Regions from separate parts of the Bradyrhizobium sp. I1.14.4 genome, predicted to be linked through region 2. Evidence: predicted binding sites of a transcription regulator. Region 2 holds the regulator's gene; each other region holds the start of a gene.
What was found. The regulator PhoB, encoded in region 2, activates phosphate uptake and scavenging genes when phosphate is short. The targets are predictions, from matches to a motif close to TGTCATNNANCTGTCAT.
Positions count from the first base shown of each region.

Region 1: a site for PhoB is predicted at 1,734-1,750, ahead of ABIB78_RS27455 (DUF2794 domain-containing protein). Genes of this name have one in related genera too.
Region 3: a site for PhoB is predicted at 1,793-1,809, ahead of phnF (phosphonate metabolism transcriptional regulator PhnF). Genes of this name have one in related genera too.
Region 4: a site for PhoB is predicted at 2,827-2,843, ahead of ABIB78_RS05250 (DUF47 domain-containing protein). Genes of this name have one in related genera too.

Region 1 covers NZ_JBNDLA010000017.1:88,573-92,741, reverse strand. The annotation lists gene acnA (aconitate hydratase AcnA) at 1-197, shown strand, start outside; gene ABIB78_RS27460 (DUF1223 domain-containing protein) at 359-1,120, shown strand; gene ABIB78_RS27455 (DUF2794 domain-containing protein) at 1,762-2,133, shown strand; gene ABIB78_RS27450 (N-acetyltransferase family protein) at 2,271-2,801, opposite strand; gene ABIB78_RS27445 (Bax inhibitor-1/YccA family protein) at 2,901-3,692, opposite strand; gene ABIB78_RS27440 (ABC transporter permease) at 3,927-4,169, opposite strand, start outside.
Region 2 covers NZ_JBNDLA010000011.1:57,420-61,588, forward strand. The annotation lists gene ABIB78_RS22370 (aspartate aminotransferase family protein) at 1-206, opposite strand, end outside; gene ABIB78_RS22375 (GcrA family cell cycle regulator) at 706-1,218, shown strand; gene phoB (phosphate regulon transcriptional regulator PhoB) at 1,419-2,129, opposite strand; gene phoU (phosphate signaling complex protein PhoU) at 2,260-2,976, opposite strand; gene pstB (phosphate ABC transporter ATP-binding protein PstB) at 3,084-3,902, opposite strand; gene pstA (phosphate ABC transporter permease PstA) at 3,899-4,169, opposite strand, start outside.
Region 3 covers NZ_JBNDLA010000012.1:124,470-128,638, forward strand. The annotation lists gene phnE (phosphonate ABC transporter, permease protein PhnE) at 1-160, shown strand, start outside; gene phnE (phosphonate ABC transporter, permease protein PhnE) at 157-1,005, shown strand; gene phnF (phosphonate metabolism transcriptional regulator PhnF) at 1,039-1,764, opposite strand; gene phnG (phosphonate C-P lyase system protein PhnG) at 1,879-2,340, shown strand; gene phnH (phosphonate C-P lyase system protein PhnH) at 2,345-2,953, shown strand; gene ABIB78_RS23760 (carbon-phosphorus lyase complex subunit PhnI) at 2,957-4,060, shown strand; gene ABIB78_RS23765 (alpha-D-ribose 1-methylphosphonate 5-phosphate C-P-lyase PhnJ) at 4,057-4,169, shown strand, end outside.
Region 4 covers NZ_JBNDLA010000002.1:315,723-319,891, reverse strand. The annotation lists gene ABIB78_RS05265 (peptide chain release factor 3) at 1-566, opposite strand, end outside; gene sugE (quaternary ammonium compound efflux SMR transporter SugE) at 723-1,037, shown strand; gene ABIB78_RS05255 (inorganic phosphate transporter) at 1,038-2,042, opposite strand; gene ABIB78_RS05250 (DUF47 domain-containing protein) at 2,143-2,787, opposite strand; gene ABIB78_RS05245 (branched-chain amino acid ABC transporter permease) at 2,932-3,900, opposite strand; gene ABIB78_RS05240 (branched-chain amino acid ABC transporter permease) at 3,902-4,169, opposite strand, start outside.

The DNA of each region.
Region 1 (4,169 bases), on a different contig from region 2:
AGGGCGACGAGAAGGTCACGATCCGCGGGCTGCAGGGCGATTTGAAGCCGCGTCAGACGCTGACTGCGGAAATCGTCTCCGCTGAGGGCGGCAAGCGGGAAGTCCCGCTGCTCTGCCGCATCGATACGCTGGACGAGCTCGATTACTATCGCAACGGCGGCATCCTGCACTACGTGCTGCGCAAACTCGCGGCCTAACGCGGATTTGTGATCGGTGCCTCACTGCTTAGTGAGTAGCGGCTAAAAAGAAGGCGGCCTATGACAAGGCCGCCTTCTGGCGTTCTGGGGCACGCAAGTTCAAGGGACAACTTCATGCTCCGTACAAATACGGATGGAAATCATCACGACTGGTTCGCAGTATGACAGCGATGATGGCCTATAACTGTATCTCGCGATGGTCCAGCGCTCTTGGTATCTGCGCGATCGTCGCGATCATCCGCCCTGCTCACGCCGATCCGCGTGCCGTCGTCGAACTCTTCACCTCGCAGGGCTGCTCGTCCTGTCCGCCCGCGGACAAGATCATCGGTGATCTCGCAAAGGATCCCAACGTCATCGCGCTGAGCATGCCGATCGACTATTGGGACTATCTCGGCTGGAAGGACACGCTGGCCGATTCCCGCTTCAGCGCGCGCCAGAAGGCGTACTCGCATATGCGCGGCGATCGCGACGTCTACACGCCGCAGGCCGTGATCAACGGCTCCGCGCATGTGATCGGCAGTGACCGCGCCAGCATCGAGGGTGCCATCAGGGACACCGAGATGAGCGGCAGCGTGATGTCGGTGCCGGTAACGATGACGCTGAGCGGCAAGCAGATCAATGTTTCGGTCGCCGCATCGAAGTCGCCCACGGTGTCGCGCGGCGAAGTTTGGATCTGCTCGATCTCGAAGTCGGTGCCGATCTCGATCGCGCGCGGCGAGAACCGCGGCCGCGAGATCACCTACCACAATGTGGTGCGCAATCTCCTGAAGGTCGGCGACTGGAACGGCTCGTCCGGGAACTGGACCGTGCCGCTCGAGAACATCACGCGCGATGGCGTCGATGCTGCGGCGGTCTACGTCCAGGACGGCAATCGCGATAAGCCGGGCCCGATGCTCGGCGCCGCATTTACCTCGCTTCACTAGAGCATTTTCGGTTCTGATTGATTCAGAACCGAAGCTCTGGATTCTTGTATTGACGCGTTTTCTTCACGCGAACCGGCGTCCACTCCGCTCGAAAACGCTCTAGCGCGTTGCTGCGCAAGCCTGCCGTCAGTCGCGTCGTTGGGCCGCACACAGGTCATTGCGCGGGTAGACCCGGCAGCAAACGCGCATCAGTGATTTGCTGAAGGGAAGGCGCTGAGCTTCGCGCGCGCGTCGCGATCGCGCGTTATTGAGCCGGTCCCAAAAACAAAAAGGACCAACTTTCGTTGGCCCAGTGTTGGGATTTGACTCCCCTGCGAACAGGCCCGATCCCGACGGCCCCGGGGGGCTGGGGGCTGAGGAATCCGGAACCGAAAGGACCGGGCCAACGCAGTGTTTTCTTTTCGCAGGGCAGCGGGGCGGGCGATGGGCGGAAGTGGGGCAGCAATATGATTCCGCTAACGTTCCCGTGACTCTTCGGTTTTCCGGACAATCCGCCGCGCCTGACCGTGGCTAAGGCCCGTTTGCATTGCGAAGGCCCCTTGCAGGCTCCGTCGCTTAGCGCAATCATGTCACTCTCGTGACGATCCCGAAGTGGGGGCACCGGCCTTCGGAACCGACACCGAGATGACAGGAGGCGCTCGATGAGTTTGATCTCGGAGGACACTGATCCGAGCGGGAGCCGCGCCGCGGCGCGCCCCGCCGCCGCGATCCCGCAGCCCAACCGCGTGACCTTCAATCGACTTGAGCTCAACCGCATTCTCAATCTCTACGGCCGTATGGTCGCCGACGGTGAGTGGCGCGACTATGCGATCGACTTCCTGAAGGACCGTGCCGTGTTCTCCGTGTTCCGGCGCGCCTCCGAAATGCCGATCTACCGGATCGAGAAGGATCCCCGGCTTGCGCGCAAGCAGGGCATGTACAGCGTGATCTCCGCGACCGGCCTGATCCTGCGCCGCGGCCATGAACTCGAACGCGTGCTGTTCGTGATCGACCGCAAGCTGTCGCTGGTGTAGGCGCGGCAAACTCAACAGAGCATAGCGGTCATCGTTCTAAAGCATGATCCGGAAAAGTGCGAAGCGGTTTTCCGAAAAGATCATGCTCAAACAAGGAGCTAAAGCGCGATGGCGATTCAACCAGACCTCATCGCGCTTTAGTCCGCCGGCACCGTCGCGCCGCCATCGCCGAGCGCGCGCTGCATCATTACGGTGTCGAGCCAGCGGCCGAATTTCAGGCCGACATTCGGGTGGGTCCCGATCAGCTCGAAACCGCAGCGGCGGTGCAGCCCGATCGAGCCGGTATTGGCCGAGTCCCCGATCACGGCGATCATCTGCCGGAAGCCGCGCGCGTCGCATTCGGCGATCAGGCGGTCCATCAGCTTGAGGCCGATGCCGCGGCGATGCACCGTGGGGTCCAGATAGACCGAGTTCTCGACCGTGAAGCGATAGGCCGGCCGCGGCCGGTAGGGGCCGGCATAGGCATAGCCGGCGACGCGGCTGTCGAGCACCGCGATGAAATAGGGGAAGCCGTCATCCATCAGCGCCCGGTAGCGGCGTGTCATCTCGGCGAGATCGGGCGGGATCAGCTCGAAGGTCGCGGTGCCGAAGCGCACCGCATGCTCATAGATCGCGGTGACGGCAGGCAGGTCCGCCTCGGCCGCAGGCCTGATTTCCGCATCGGACAGAGCAGGATTGGACATCGGGCGACAGTATTTTTGCCTCGCGCAAAAGAAAAGCCCCGGCCGCATGGCCGGGGCTTGGATCAATCGGCTGGCTCGAGGCGCTTAGTCGCGCTGGCCGAGCAGCTGCAGGAGCAGCGTGAACAGGTTGATGAAGTTCAGGTAGAGCGACAGCGCACCAGTGATCGCCGCACGCTCTGCCATCACGCCGCCCTGCGAGGCGTAGCCGTAGATGTAGTCGTTCTTCAGCCGCTGGGTGTCCCAGGCGGTGAGGCCCGCGAATACCAGCACGCCGACCACCGACACGATGAACTGCAGCGCCGAGCTCGCCAGGAACAGGTTGACCAGGCTCGCGATGATGATGCCGATCAGGCCCATGAACAGGAACGAGCCCATGCCGCTCATGTCACGCTTGGTGGTGTAGCCGTAGAGGCTCAGCGCACCGAACGTCGCCGCGGTGATGAAGAACACGCGCACGATCGAGGTGTGCGTGTACACCAGGAAGATCGACGACAGCGACAAGCCCATCAGCGCCGAGAACACCCAGAACAGCAGCTGGGCGGTCGCGGGCTGCAGGCGGTTGATGCCGGCCGAGATGACGAACACCATCGCCAGAGGGGCGAGGATAAACAGCCACTTCAGCGGGCTCACGAACATCGCGTAGCCGAACTGCGTCAGATAGGCGTTGCCAAACTTGGCGACGGCGGCGGACTGGTCGGTGGTCACCGCACCCATGTAGACGCCGAGCGCGGCAAGGCCGGTGATGGCCAGGCCGATGCTCATGTAGTTATAGATGCGCAGCATGTAGGCGCGCAGACCGGCGTCGACGGCCGCAGCGTCAATGCGCCCGGCGGCCCGGCCGAAAGGAGAAGCGTAGTTGCGGTCTAGGTCCGACATGGTCGAATTCCCGTGGTTGGTCCCGGTGGAGCGCAAGGGATTTGCGGCGCCGGTTGTAAATCTATCTCAGATGGCTCGGTTTGCGGAACATTAATTCCGTGTCATTCAAACCGACTATCCGACCCGATTGGTATGTGGGAAATTAACACATCCGACGCAAGCTTCCACGCGCGGCCGAATGTCGCTCTGGTGCGGCATTATAGGCAAAAACGGGGCCGGCGCCGCTACAAATTGTCACAAATTCCGCAACACCGAGGCCGGCTTCTGGTTCAGCGCGAGCAGTGTCCCGGCGAGCCCCAATCCGACCGTGACGACCAGCGCGGCGACCACGACCAGCGCGGCGCTGCCGGCCTGCCAGATGAAACTCAGCGTCATCAGCCGCGTCACGATCAGCCAGGCCGCGATCGAACCGGCGATCACCCCGAAGACGGCGGTTGCAAAGCCGATCATGAGATACTCCAGCGCGTAGGCGCCGAG
Region 2 (4,169 bases):
ATGTGCCAGAGCTTGGTCGCCTGCTCCTGCAGCGCCTTGACCAGATGCGGATGCGCATGCCCGAGCGCGTTCACCGCGACGCCCGAGGTGAAATCGAGATAGCGATCGCCGTTGGTTGCGATCAGCCAGGCGCCCTCACCGCGCTCGAAGCCCAGATCGACCCTGGCGAAGACGGGGAGCAGATGCGACGAGGCACTGTTGGTCATGGCGTTCACTGACGGTTTGAAGCCAACAAATTGCCGCGCGCCTTGACGCCAGCGCAGCAACAGCCAGCTTCGGAAAACAAAACGTGCCGCCTTTGCGGGCGGCACGTGCCAAACATTCTATGCTGCGGCCAGTAACTGTCAATCGCCAGAAGCCGGCCTTTGCCGGTCTTCCTGCAATGCGAAACGAGCGCAATCCGGAGCATTCCGGTGCGGTGGAAAAGCCTCACCGCAATGCTTAACTTTGTGGGAACATGTGGACGCACGGCCGCGGACTCTTGCGCCAGAGTCACGCCATATTGTAGCGTTTGGCCTGTCGGGTACGACATCTCGTGCGGCAGTACTGGACCCTCTAAGTAGCCTTCGTGTCTCACGTAAACGTTCGGGCGCAAGACCGCGCCCGGCGAGGGCTAAGGGATTCTGGCCGCTGGGATTTTTATCCAGATTGGCTCGCAGCGCCCGCTCCAATGACTGGCCGGCGCTCCGCGAAAGGAAGAATGCGATGACTGTATTGACCTGGTCCGACGATCGCGTCGAACAGCTGAAGAAGCTCTGGGAATCCGGCCTCTCGGCCAGCCAGATCGCCGCGGAACTTGGCAATGTGACGCGAAACGCCGTGATCGGCAAAGTACATCGGCTTGGCCTCTCCGGCCGCGCCAAGGCTCCCTCCACGGCCGCGCCACGGCAGCGCAAGGCCCGCCCCGCCCAGCACATGATGCGGGTGGCGCGCCCTGTTTCGCGCGGCAACACGGCGCTCGCGCACGCCTTCGAGGTCGAGATGGAGTCCGATCCGATCTCCTACGATAATGTGGTGCCGATGAGCCAACGGCTGTCACTGCTCGAGCTCAACGAAGCCACCTGCCACTGGCCGGTCGGCGATCCATCGAGCCCGGAATTCTTCTTCTGCGGCGGCAAGGCGCTCGCCGGCCTGCCCTATTGCGCGCATCACTCGCGCGTTGCCTACCAGCCCGCCGCCGACCGCCGCCGGCCGTCGGCGAAGCCACAAATCAAGTAGCACTCGGGAAACAAGCCTGGACTGCACGAAAGAAATCCCCGCGAAAGCGGGGATTTTTTGTTGATGCCGTCACTGCGGGGAGCTCGCGACAAAATTGCAGAGCAATTTGCGCTGAAGCGACGAAGCAATGACGGAACCAAGGGTCCAGACCCAGAGTGCGATTGCATACCGGGCCAGGAGACTGCGATTGTTTGGGGCCGTTACGGCTGCGGCTCGGCCTTTGCAAACCGGTCGTCGAGCGCGTAGCCGGCGCCGCGCACGGTGCGGATCGGATCCTGCTCGCGGCCCGGATTGAGCAGCTTGCGCAGGCGGCCGATATGCACGTCGACGGTGCGCTCATCGATATAGATGTCGCGGCCCCAGACGCTGTCGAGCAGTTGCTCGCGGCTGAACACGCGGCCGGGATGCTCGAGGAAGAATTCGAGCAGGCGATACTCGGTCGGCCCGAGATCGATCGGGCGGCCCGAGCGCGCCACGCGGCGCTTCTCGCGGTCCAGCTCGATGTCGCCATAGGTCAGCACGGTCGCAAGCCGCTCCGGGCTCGCGCGGCGCAACAGGCCCTTCACCCGCGCCAGCAGCTCTGGTACCGAGAACGGCTTGACGATGTAGTCGTCGGCGCCGGTGGCAAGCCCGCGCACGCGCTCGCTCTCCTCGCCGCGCGCGGTCAGCATGATGATCGGAAGCTGCTTGGTCTCGGGCCGCGCCCGCAGGCGGCGGCACAGCTCGATGCCGGACAGGCCCGGCAGCATCCAGTCGAGCACCACGAGGTCGGGAATGCGCTCCTTCAGCCTTGTGTCGGCATCGTCGCCGCGCCCCACGGTCTCGACATCGTAGCCTTCCGCATCGAGGTTGTAGCGCAACAGCGTCGTCAGCGCTTCCTCGTCTTCGACTACCAGAATGCGTGCGCTCATCGGTTTAAGTTCTTTCTGTGTGGTGATCCGTTGCCCAGACGCAAACCGAAACGCTTACTTCCTTCAGCAAGGTCCCCGCGAAAGCCTTTTGTCGCGAGGACAATCCGGTTCCGCACGTGCGGATCATGCCCTAGTTGCCCGGCACCGTGGTGGCAAAAGTGGTCATGTCGCCCTTCGGGCGCTTGTCGGTGATCTGCTGGCCCTCGATCATGTAGAACACGGTCTCGGCGATGTTGGTGGCGTGATCGCCGATCCGCTCAATGTTCTTGGCGCAGAACATCAGATGGATGCAGAACGAGATGTTGCGCGGATCCTCCATCATGTAGGTGAGCAGTTCGCGGAACAGCGAGGTGCAGATCGCATCGACTTCCTCGTCGCCCTTCCAGACGTTCATCGCAGCCGGCAGATCGTGCGCGGCATAGGCGTCGAGCACCGACTTGACCTGCGACAGCACGAGGTCGGTCATGTGCTCGAGGCCGCGGATCAGCTTCAGCGGCTGGAAGTCGCTCTCCAGTGCTGCGACGCGCTTGCCCATGTTCTTGGCGAGGTCGCCGATCCGCTCGAGGTCGGTGGCCACGCGCATCGCACTGACGATCTCGCGCAGGTCGATCGCCATCGGCTGGCGGCGCGCGATCGTCAGCACCGCGCGCTCTTCGATGAGGCGCTGCAAATTGTCGATCTCGATGTCGGCGGCGACCACGCGCTTGCCCAGCGCGACGTCGCGACGGATCAGCGCGTCGACCGACTCGGTGATCATCCGCTCGACGAGGCCGCCCATCTCGGCGACCAGGCGGGTCAACTCCTGCAGATCGCTATCGAATGCCTTGGCGGTATGTTCAGAAGCCATCGCTTGTCTCCCCTCAATCATGATCCCGGGGATCATGATTTCGTTGTCCTCAATTTAGCATGATCTGATCGGAAAACCGGTTTCCACTTTTCCGGATCATGCGCCGGTCAGCCGAACCGGCCGGTGATGTAGTCCTGGGTGCGCCGATCGCTCGGTGAGGTGAATATCTTGTTGGTGTCGTCGAATTCGATCAGCTCGCCGAGATACATGAAGGCCGTCTTGTCGGAGACGCGCGCCGCCTGTTGCATGTTGTGGGTGACGATCGCGATCGTGTAGTCCTCGGACAGTTCCTGGATCAGCTCCTCGACCTTGGCGGTCGAGATCGGGTCGAGCGCCGAGCACGGCTCGTCGAACAGGATCACCTCGGGACGCACCGCGACGGTGCGCGCGATGCACAGGCGCTGCTGCTGGCCGCCGGAGAGCGAGAGGCCGGAGGCGTTCAGCTTGTCCTTGACCTCGTTCCACAGCGCGCCGCCGCGCAGCGCCTTCTCGACCCTGTCGTCCATCTCGGACTTCGAGATCTTCTCGTAGAGGCGGATGCCGAAGGCGATATTCTCGTAGATCGTCATCGGGAACGGCGTCGGCTTCTGGAACACCATGCCGACCCGCGCACGCAGCAAATTGAGGTCGAGCTTGGGATCGAGAATGTTGGTCTGGTCCAGCATCAGCTGGCCGACCGCGCGCTGGCCCGGATAGAGGTCATACATCCGGTTGAAGATGCGCAGCAGGGTCGACTTGCCGCAACCGGACGGGCCGATGAACGCCGTGACGCGGTTGGTGCCGAGCGTCAGGTTGATGTTCTTCAGCGCGTGGTGCTCGCCATAATAGAAGTTGAGGTTGCGCACCGTGACTTTCGGGGGCGCGTCCGGAAGCGGAACCTGGGGAACGTGGCCCGCGGCAGTCATGGAGACAGAAAGCTCGGTCATTTTGCGGCCCTTTCGGCACCAAGGATACGCGCGCCGATATTCAGCGCGAGCACGGTGAATGTGATGAGCAGCGCGCCGCTCCACGCCAGCTCTTTCCAATAGGCGTAGGGGCTCTGCACGAAGTTGTTGATGGTCACCGGCAGGTTGGCCATCGTCTTGGTCAAATCCCAGCTGAAGAACTGGTTCGACAGCGCGGTGAACAGCAGCGGCGCGGTTTCGCCGGCGACACGGGCGGTCGCCAGCAGCACGCCGGTGATCAGACCCGAT
Region 3 (4,169 bases), on a different contig from region 2:
TGCCGGCGGTATCGGCCAGGAGCTTGTGGTCGCAATCCGCAAGTTCTACTATTCCGACGTCAGCGCCATCCTCGTCACCATCATCATCACCGTCTTCATCATCGACATCTCGACCGGCTGGCTGCGCGGCCGCCTGTTCGGCAAGGAGGCACGCCGATGAGCCAGATGCCGAAGCCGGACAGCGCGAAATTGCGCGCCAAATACCCGGGCGTGTTCGAACGTCCCGCGTCGGCACGGCTGGCGCTGCCGGCCATGATCGTGACGGCGCTCGCAATCTTCGTCTATGGCTTGGTCGATCTCGACTTCTCGCCGACGAAGCTGATCACTGGGATGAGCCAGCTCGGTTGGATCACCATGATGATGATCCCGCCGAATCCCGGCTCGTCCTTCCCGCTCTACATGCAGGCGCTCGGCGAGACGTTGTCGATCGCGCTGCTCGGCACCACGCTTGCCGCGCTGTTCGCGCTGCCGGTCAGCCTGCTGGCGGCGCGCAACATCATTCCTTCGAACCTGATCCGCTTTCCGGTGCGCCGCTTCCTGGATTCGATCCGCGGCGTCGATACGCTGATCTGGGCGCTGGTCTGGATCAACGTCGTCGGCCTCGGCCCGTTCGCCGGCGTGCTCGCGATCATGGTCTCCGACTTCGGGGCGTTCGGAAAGCTGTTCTCCGAGGCGATCGAAGCGGCGGACCGCAAGCAGGTCGAGGGTATCCGTGCCTCCGGCGGCAACGCGCTGCACGAAATCCGCTTCGGCCTGCTGCCACAGGTGCTGCCCGTCATTGCCGGGCAGGTGCTCTACTTCATCGAGTCGAACACGCGTTCGGCCACCATCATCGGCATCGTCGGTGCAGGCGGCATCGGGCTGCAGCTTGCCGAGCAGATCCGCGTGCTGGAATGGCAGAAGGTATCGTTCCTGATCCTGATGATCCTGATCGCGGTCGCCGCGATCGACTTCATCTCGAGCAAGCTGCGCTTTGCCATCATCGGCCAGCGCGCCGTGGTCTAGAAGCCGCCTCGCGCGAGAAGGCGCGAGGGACCGTCAGCCGTTCTCGACGAGAAACTCCACGCGCTCCGCGGCAAAGCGCGAGCGCTTGGTCACCAGCGGCTGGTCCAGCATATCGACGTCGGTTGCGTCGACCACAAGCACCGGCCGTCCCAGCGGCAGATCGAGCCGCGCGGCATCGGTCGCATCGACGATCGCCGCGGTGATCCGGGTCGAGGAGCGGTGGTAATCCTTGACACCGTAATGCCCGAGCAGCTTCGTCATCGAGCGAACGTCGGCAAACACACTGCCGGCATCGGGAAACCGCTCGGCCGACAGCCAGGTGGTGGAGACGCAGATCGGCGTCCGGTCGGCGAGGCGTACCGCTTCGATCCGGATCAGCGGCGCGCCAATCTTGAGGCCGAGTTCACGCGCGATCTCGCGATTGGCGGTGTCGCTGCTTGCATCGATCAGCTGGCCGCGCGGCTCATGGCCGCCGGCGCCGACGATCTCCGAAAACCGGGTGCGCGAGCGCAGGGGATAGGCGAGGCGCCGCGCTTCGACATAGGTGCCGCTGCCGCGCTCGGCGCGCACCAGGCCGCGCTCGGCCAATGCGGCGAGCGCCCGCCGCACGGTGTGGCGGTTGACCCGGTAAGTCTCGGCGATCTCCATCTCGCCCGGCAGCTTTTCGCCCGCGGCAAAGCGGCCGTCAGCGATGCCGCGCTCGATGCCGTCGGCGACCTGCCGCCACAAGGCGACGCCGGAACTTTCCTGCATGCTCATGGCGCGGTGATACCAGAAATCTTCGGTTTGTCACGAAACGGTCATGGCGCTCCGCTATCAAGTTGTCTACTATCATAGACAACTTGATGCAAGCAAGGTTGCCAAAGGTTGCTCATGAGTTCGACCGGACCAAACAGCAGACAGGCCCAGCGCAAGGCCGCGATGACGGTGCTGGCGCACTCCGCCGCTGCCGACATCGCCGGCAGGCTGGCGGCGATCGCGGTGCCCACGCACGAGAACCTGCGCGAGCCGGAAAACGGCCTTGTGATGGTGCGCGGACGGATCGGCGGCGACGGCGCGCCGTTCAATCTCGGCGAGGCGACAGTGTCGCGCGCGGCGGTACGGCTTGCGACCGGCGAGGTCGGCTTCGGCTACACCCTCGGCCGCGATACGCAGAAGGCGCAGATGATGGCGCTGTGCGACGCCATGGTGCAGTCGGCGGACTTGTCCGGCGAAATGGAGGCGAAAGTTATCGCGCCGTTGCGTGTCGCCATGAATGCCGAGCGCAGCCGCAAGGCCGCGGAGACCGCGGCGACGCGGGTTGATTTCTACACGATGGTGCGCGGTGAGGGATGATGCAATGACGACGATTGCCGAAATGCCCGCAGGCTTTGCCGACAAGGTGCTGTCTGCGCAATCAACGTTCCGTTCCGTGATGGACGCGATGGCGCGCCCGGGCAGCGTGCAGCGCGTCGCCGCGAGCGTCGGAACGGCCGCTGGCATGATGCGCGGCTCGGCCGCGATTGCGCTGACGCTGTTCGATCATGACACGCCGATCTGGCTCGATGCCGCGATGTCGGCTACGCCTGACGTTGCCCGCTGGCTGAAGTTTCATGCCAGCGCGCCGGTGATCGGGGATTCCGCGATCGCGAGCTTCGCGCTGATCGGCGACGCCGCCAACCTGCCCGCGCTAGAGCGCTTCGCGTTCGGCAGCAGCGAATATCCGGATCGTTCGACCACGCTGATCCTGCAGGTCGACAGCCTGACGCAGGGCCCGGCCTTCGAGTTGAAGGGGCCCGGCATCGACGGCAGCGCGCTGTTGCAGGCGATGATCAAGCCGCGCGACCTGTTTCAGCGGCTTTCGATCAACGAAGCCCTGTTCCCCCGCGGCATCGATGTCGTGCTGGTCCATGACGACACCATTGTCGCGATCCCGCGCAGCACGCGGCTGATCGCAAGCGGAGTGTGAGCGATGTATGTAGCCGTCAAGGGAGGCGAGCGCGCCATCGAGAACGCCCATCGTTTGCTCGCGCATGAGCGGCGCGGTGATCGCGATGTGCCCGAAGTGACGCTGGCGCAGATCTCCGAGCAGCTCTCGCTTGGTGTCGATCGCGTGATGACCGAAGGCTCGCTCTACGACCGCGAGCTCGCGGCGCTTGCGATCAAGCAGGCGCGTGGCGACATGATCGAGGCGATCTTTCTGGCGCGTGCGTTCCGCGCCACGTTGCCGCGCTTCGGCGCCACCGAGCCGGTCAATACCGGCGAGATGCAGGTGCGGCGGCGCATCTCCTCGACTTTCAAGGACGTTCCGGGCGGCCAGATCCTGGGCCCGACCTTCGACTACACCCATCGCCTGCTCGATCCGCAGCTCGCGGAAGGTTTTGTGCCGGAGCAGCCGGAGACCGCGGAAGCCGCGCAGGCGGCAACTCCGCGGGTCACCGACATTCTCGGCCGCGACGGCTTGATCGAATCGTCGCCGCAGGCCGACGCCGATGCCCCGGTGGGCGACCTCACGCGCGAGCCGCTGAGCTTTCCGGCCGATCGTGATCTGCGGCTGCAGAATCTGGCGCGCGGCGACGAGGGCTTTCTGCTTGCGCTCGGCTATTCGACACAGCGCGGCTACGGCCGCAATCATCCCTTTGCCGGCGAGATCCGCTTCGGCGAGGTCGAGGTCGAGTTCTTCGCCGAAGACGTCGGCTTTGCCGTGCCGCTCGGCTCGATCGAACTGACCGAGTGCCAGATGGTCAACCAGTTCAAGGGTTCGACGACCGAGGCGCCGTGCTTCACCCGCGGTTATGGGCTCGCCTTCGGCCAGAGCGAGCGCAAGACCATGTCGATGGCACTGGTCGACCGCGCGCTGCGTGCAGGCGAACTCGGCGAGGAGGCGGCGGCGCCGGCGCAGGACGAGGAGTTCGTGATGTCGCACTCCGACAACGTCCAATCGACCGGCTTCGTCGAACATCTCAAGCTGCCGCATTACGTCGACTTCCAATCCGAGCTCGGCCTGTTGCGCAAGCTGCGGCAGGAATTCGCGGAGGCCAATCAGGCGGTGGAATTGCAGGAGGCCGCGGAATGAAGGCGCCGACGTACAACTTCGCCTATCTCGACGAGCAGACCAAGCGGATGATCCGCCGCGCGATCCTGAAGGCGATCGCGATCCCCGGCTATCAGGTGCCGTTTGCGAG
Region 4 (4,169 bases), on a different contig from region 2:
AAGTCGCGGCCGCGGCCGACCGGCCAGGTCATCGGCGTGGTGTCGAGCGCCAGCGTCTTCTCGATCTCGTCGAGCAGCTCAAACGTGTCGCGGCTCTCGCGGTCCATCTTGTTGATGAAGGTGATGATCGGAATGTCGCGCAGGCGGCATACCTCGAACAGCTTTCGGGTGCGCGCCTCGATGCCCTTGGCGGCGTCGATCACCATCACCGCAGAGTCGACCGCGGTCAGCGTGCGGTAGGTATCTTCCGAAAAGTCCTCATGGCCCGGCGTGTCCAGCAGGTTGAACACGAGGTCGTTGAACTCGAAGGTCATCACCGAGGTGACGACCGAGATGCCGCGCTCGCGCTCGATCTTCATCCAGTCCGAACGCGTGTTGCGGCGCTCGCCCTTGGCCTTGACCTGGCCTGCGAGGTTGATGGCGCCGCCGAACAGCAGCAGCTTTTCCGTCAGCGTGGTCTTGCCGGCGTCCGGGTGTGAGATGATCGCAAAGGTGCGCCGGCGCGCCACTTCCTCTGAAAGCGGCGAGCGGGACGACGATTCGGCTGAAACTGAGATGTCGGACATGGCGGGGCAGCGTTTGGCAGGGAAAACGGGCGCAATCAAGGGCGTTTTGTCGCAATGCGGAATGGCCGCACCATCCCCATATAAGTGCAGGAAGGACGACCTTCTCCTCACATTGTCAGCCGCGGGGACGACCCTGCCTTATCTGGAGGGTTCGTTATGGCTTGGACCATTCTGTTCACCGCTGGTCTGCTCGAGATCGGCTGGGCGATCGGGCTGAAATATACCGAGGGTTTCTCGCGGCTGGTGCCGTCGGTGCTGACGCTGGCGGCGATGGCCGGCAGCGTGATCCTGCTCGGCATCGCGCTGAAGACGCTGCCAATTGGAACCGCCTATGCGGTCTGGACCGGGATCGGCGCGGTGGGCACCGCGGCGCTCGGCATCATCCTGCTCGGCGAACCGGCGACTGCGATGCGGCTTGCCAGCATCGGGCTGATCGTTTCCGGCATCGTCGGGCTAAAGCTCGTCGGGTAATCACTTCAGGATCTGCACCGCCCAATAGGTCAGCGCGGCGACTGCCGCAGACGCCGGGATCGTGATGACCCAGGCGTAGACGATCGAGCTCGCCACACTCCAGCGCACGGCGGAGAGCCGCCGTGCCGCACCGACGCCGACGATGGCGCCGGTGATGGTGTGCGTGGTCGACACGGGAACCCCGAGATAGGTCGCCATGAACAGAGTTACGGCGCCGCCGGTCTCGGCGCAGAAGCCCTGCATCGGCGTCAGCTTGGTGATCCGCAGTCCCATGGTGCGGACGATCCGCCAGCCGCCCATCAGGGTGCCCAGCGCCATTGCGCTCTGGCAGGCCAGCACGACCCAGAACGGAATCTCGAATTTGTCGCCGAGATGGCCCTGCGAGTAGAGCAGCACGGCGATGATGCCCATGGTCTTCTGTGCGTCATTGCCGCCATGGCCGAGCGAATAGAGTGATGCCGAGGCGAATTGCAGGATCCGGAAGGCGCGATCGACCGCGAACGGCGTCGAGCGCACCGAAAGCCAGGACACGATCGCAACCAGCACCAGCGCCAGCAGGAAGCCGACCAGCGGCGACAGCACGATCGCGAGCAAGGTCTTGGTGAGCCCGCTCCACACCGCCGCCGAGATGCCCGCCTTCGCCATGCCGGCACCGACCAGACCGCCGATCAGCGCGTGCGAGCTCGACGAGGGAATCCCCAGCGCCCAGGTGATCACGTTCCAGACGATCGCGCCGACCAGCGCGGCGAAGATCACGGTCGCGTCCACCACCGACGGATCGATGATCCCGGTGCCGATCGTGTTGGCGACGTGCAGGCCGAACACCAGGAAGGCGACGAAGTTGAAGAAGGCCGCCCAGAACACCGCGTATTGCGGCCGCAGCACGCGGGTCGAGACGATGGTCGCAATCGAGTTCGCGGCATCGTGCAGGCCGTTCAGGAAGTCGAACAGCAGCGCGACCGCGATCAGAATGGTCAGAACCGGAAGACCCAGCGTGGCGTCCACGTGATGGCCCCGCTTTATTGGGCTTTTTTGAGCATGATCTCCGCGCAAACGCTTCGCGTTTGTCGCATGGAAAACCGCTGCACACTTTTCCGGATCATGCTCAGACCTGTTCAATCACGATGGAGTTGATCTCGTTGGCGACGTCGTCGAAGCGGTCGGCCACTTTCTCGAGGTGATCGTAGATCTCCGCGCCGACAATGAAGTCCATCGTGTTGGCGTCGCGATGCTTCAGGAACAGCTCCTTGAGTCCGATATCCTGGAGATCGTCGACCCGGCCCTCGAGCTTGGTCAGCTCCTCGGTGATCTGGGTCAGCATCGAGACGTTGGGGCCGATCGACTGCAGCAAGGGCAGCGCGCGGCCGACCAGGTTGGCGCACTCGACGATCAGGCCGCCCATTTCGCGCATCGGCGGCTCGAATTCGCGCACCTCGAACAGCATCACCGCCTTCGCGGTCGCCTGCATCTGGTCGACCGCGTCGTCCATCGCGGTGATCAGGTTCTTGATATCGCCGCGGTCGAACGGGGTGATGAAGGTGCGACGAACCGCGGTCAGGACCTCACGGGTGACGCTATCGGCGTCGTTCTCGAACTGATTGACGCGCTGGCAGAAGACCGGGGTCTCGTCTCCGCCCTTCAGCATGTCCTGCAGCGCCAACGCGCACCGCACGGAGGTCTGGGCGTGGCGGGCGAACAGGTCGAAAAACCGCTCTTCCTTCGGCAGAAAGGCGCGAAACCAGCGCAGCATGTCTCAGTTCCATCGTTCCGGGACAGCCCTTTTAGCGACTGTCACAGAACTGTCATAGAGCATCTGGCGGGGAAAACACCGGGATCGACCGCCCGAACGGGCGGTCGTCCACCGCTATGTCAGCCGAAAACGCTGATCTCTGCCCTACAGCGACCGCCGCAGCAGGTGAGCGAGCTCACCAACCAGGCCGCGCCGGAACAGCAGCACGCAGGCCACGAAGATCACGCCCTGGATCACCGTCACCCACTGGCCGAAGCCGGCGAGATACTGCTGCATGGCGATGATCACGAATGCGCCGACCACCGGGCCGAAGATTGTGCCGAGGCCGCCGACCAGCGTCATCAGCACGATTTCACCGGACATCGACCAGTGCACATCGGTGAGCGAGGCATTCTGCGCCACGAACACCTTCAGCGAGCCGGCAAAGCCCGCCAGCGTGCCCGACAGGATGTAGGCGAGCATCTTGTACTGGTCGGTCTTGTAGCCGAGCGAGATCGCGCGCGGCTCGTTCTCGCGGATCGACTTCAAAACCTCGCCGAACGGCGAGTTGATGGTCCGGTAGATCAGCAGGAAGCCGGCGAGGAAGCCGACCAGCACAACGTAGTAAAGCACCATCGGCTTCGAGAGGTCGAAGATCCCGAACAGGTGCCCCTGCGGGATGCCCTGGATGCCGTCTTCACCATGGGTGAACGGCGCCTGCAGGTAGAGGAAGTAAAGCAGCTGCGACAGCGCCAGCGTGATCATCGAGAAATAGATGCCCTGGCGGCGGATCGAGATGAAGCCGGTGATGAGACCGAGCAAGGCCGCGGCAGCGATGCCGGCCAGGATGCCGAGCTCGGGCGGCAGTCCCCACACCTTCAGCGCATGCGCCGAGACGTAGCCCGCGGTGCCGAGGAACATCGCGTGGCCGAACGACAACAGGCCGCCAAAGCCGATCAGCAGGTTGAAGGCGCAGGCGAGCAGCGCAAAGCACAGCGCCTGCATCACGAAGAAGGGATAGATTCCCGTCCACGGCACCACCGCCAGCAACGCCGCCATCACGGCGAACACGATCATCTCATCGCGCATCGCGCGCGGCGTCATCGGAAGTGTATCGTCGGTCAATGCTGACATATCAGGCTGCCCGTCCCGTCAGTCCCGTTGGCTTCACCAGCAACACCAGCACCATCAGAACAAACACCACGGTGTTGGAGGCCTCGGGATAAAAATACTTGGTCAGTCCCTCGATCACGCCGAGCGCGAAGCCGGTGATGATCGAGCCCATGATCGAGCCCATGCCGCCGATCACGACCACCGCGAACACCACGATGATGAGATCGGCGCCCATCAGCGGGCGGACCTGGTTGATCGGCGCCGACAGCACGCCGGCGAGCGCGGCGAGA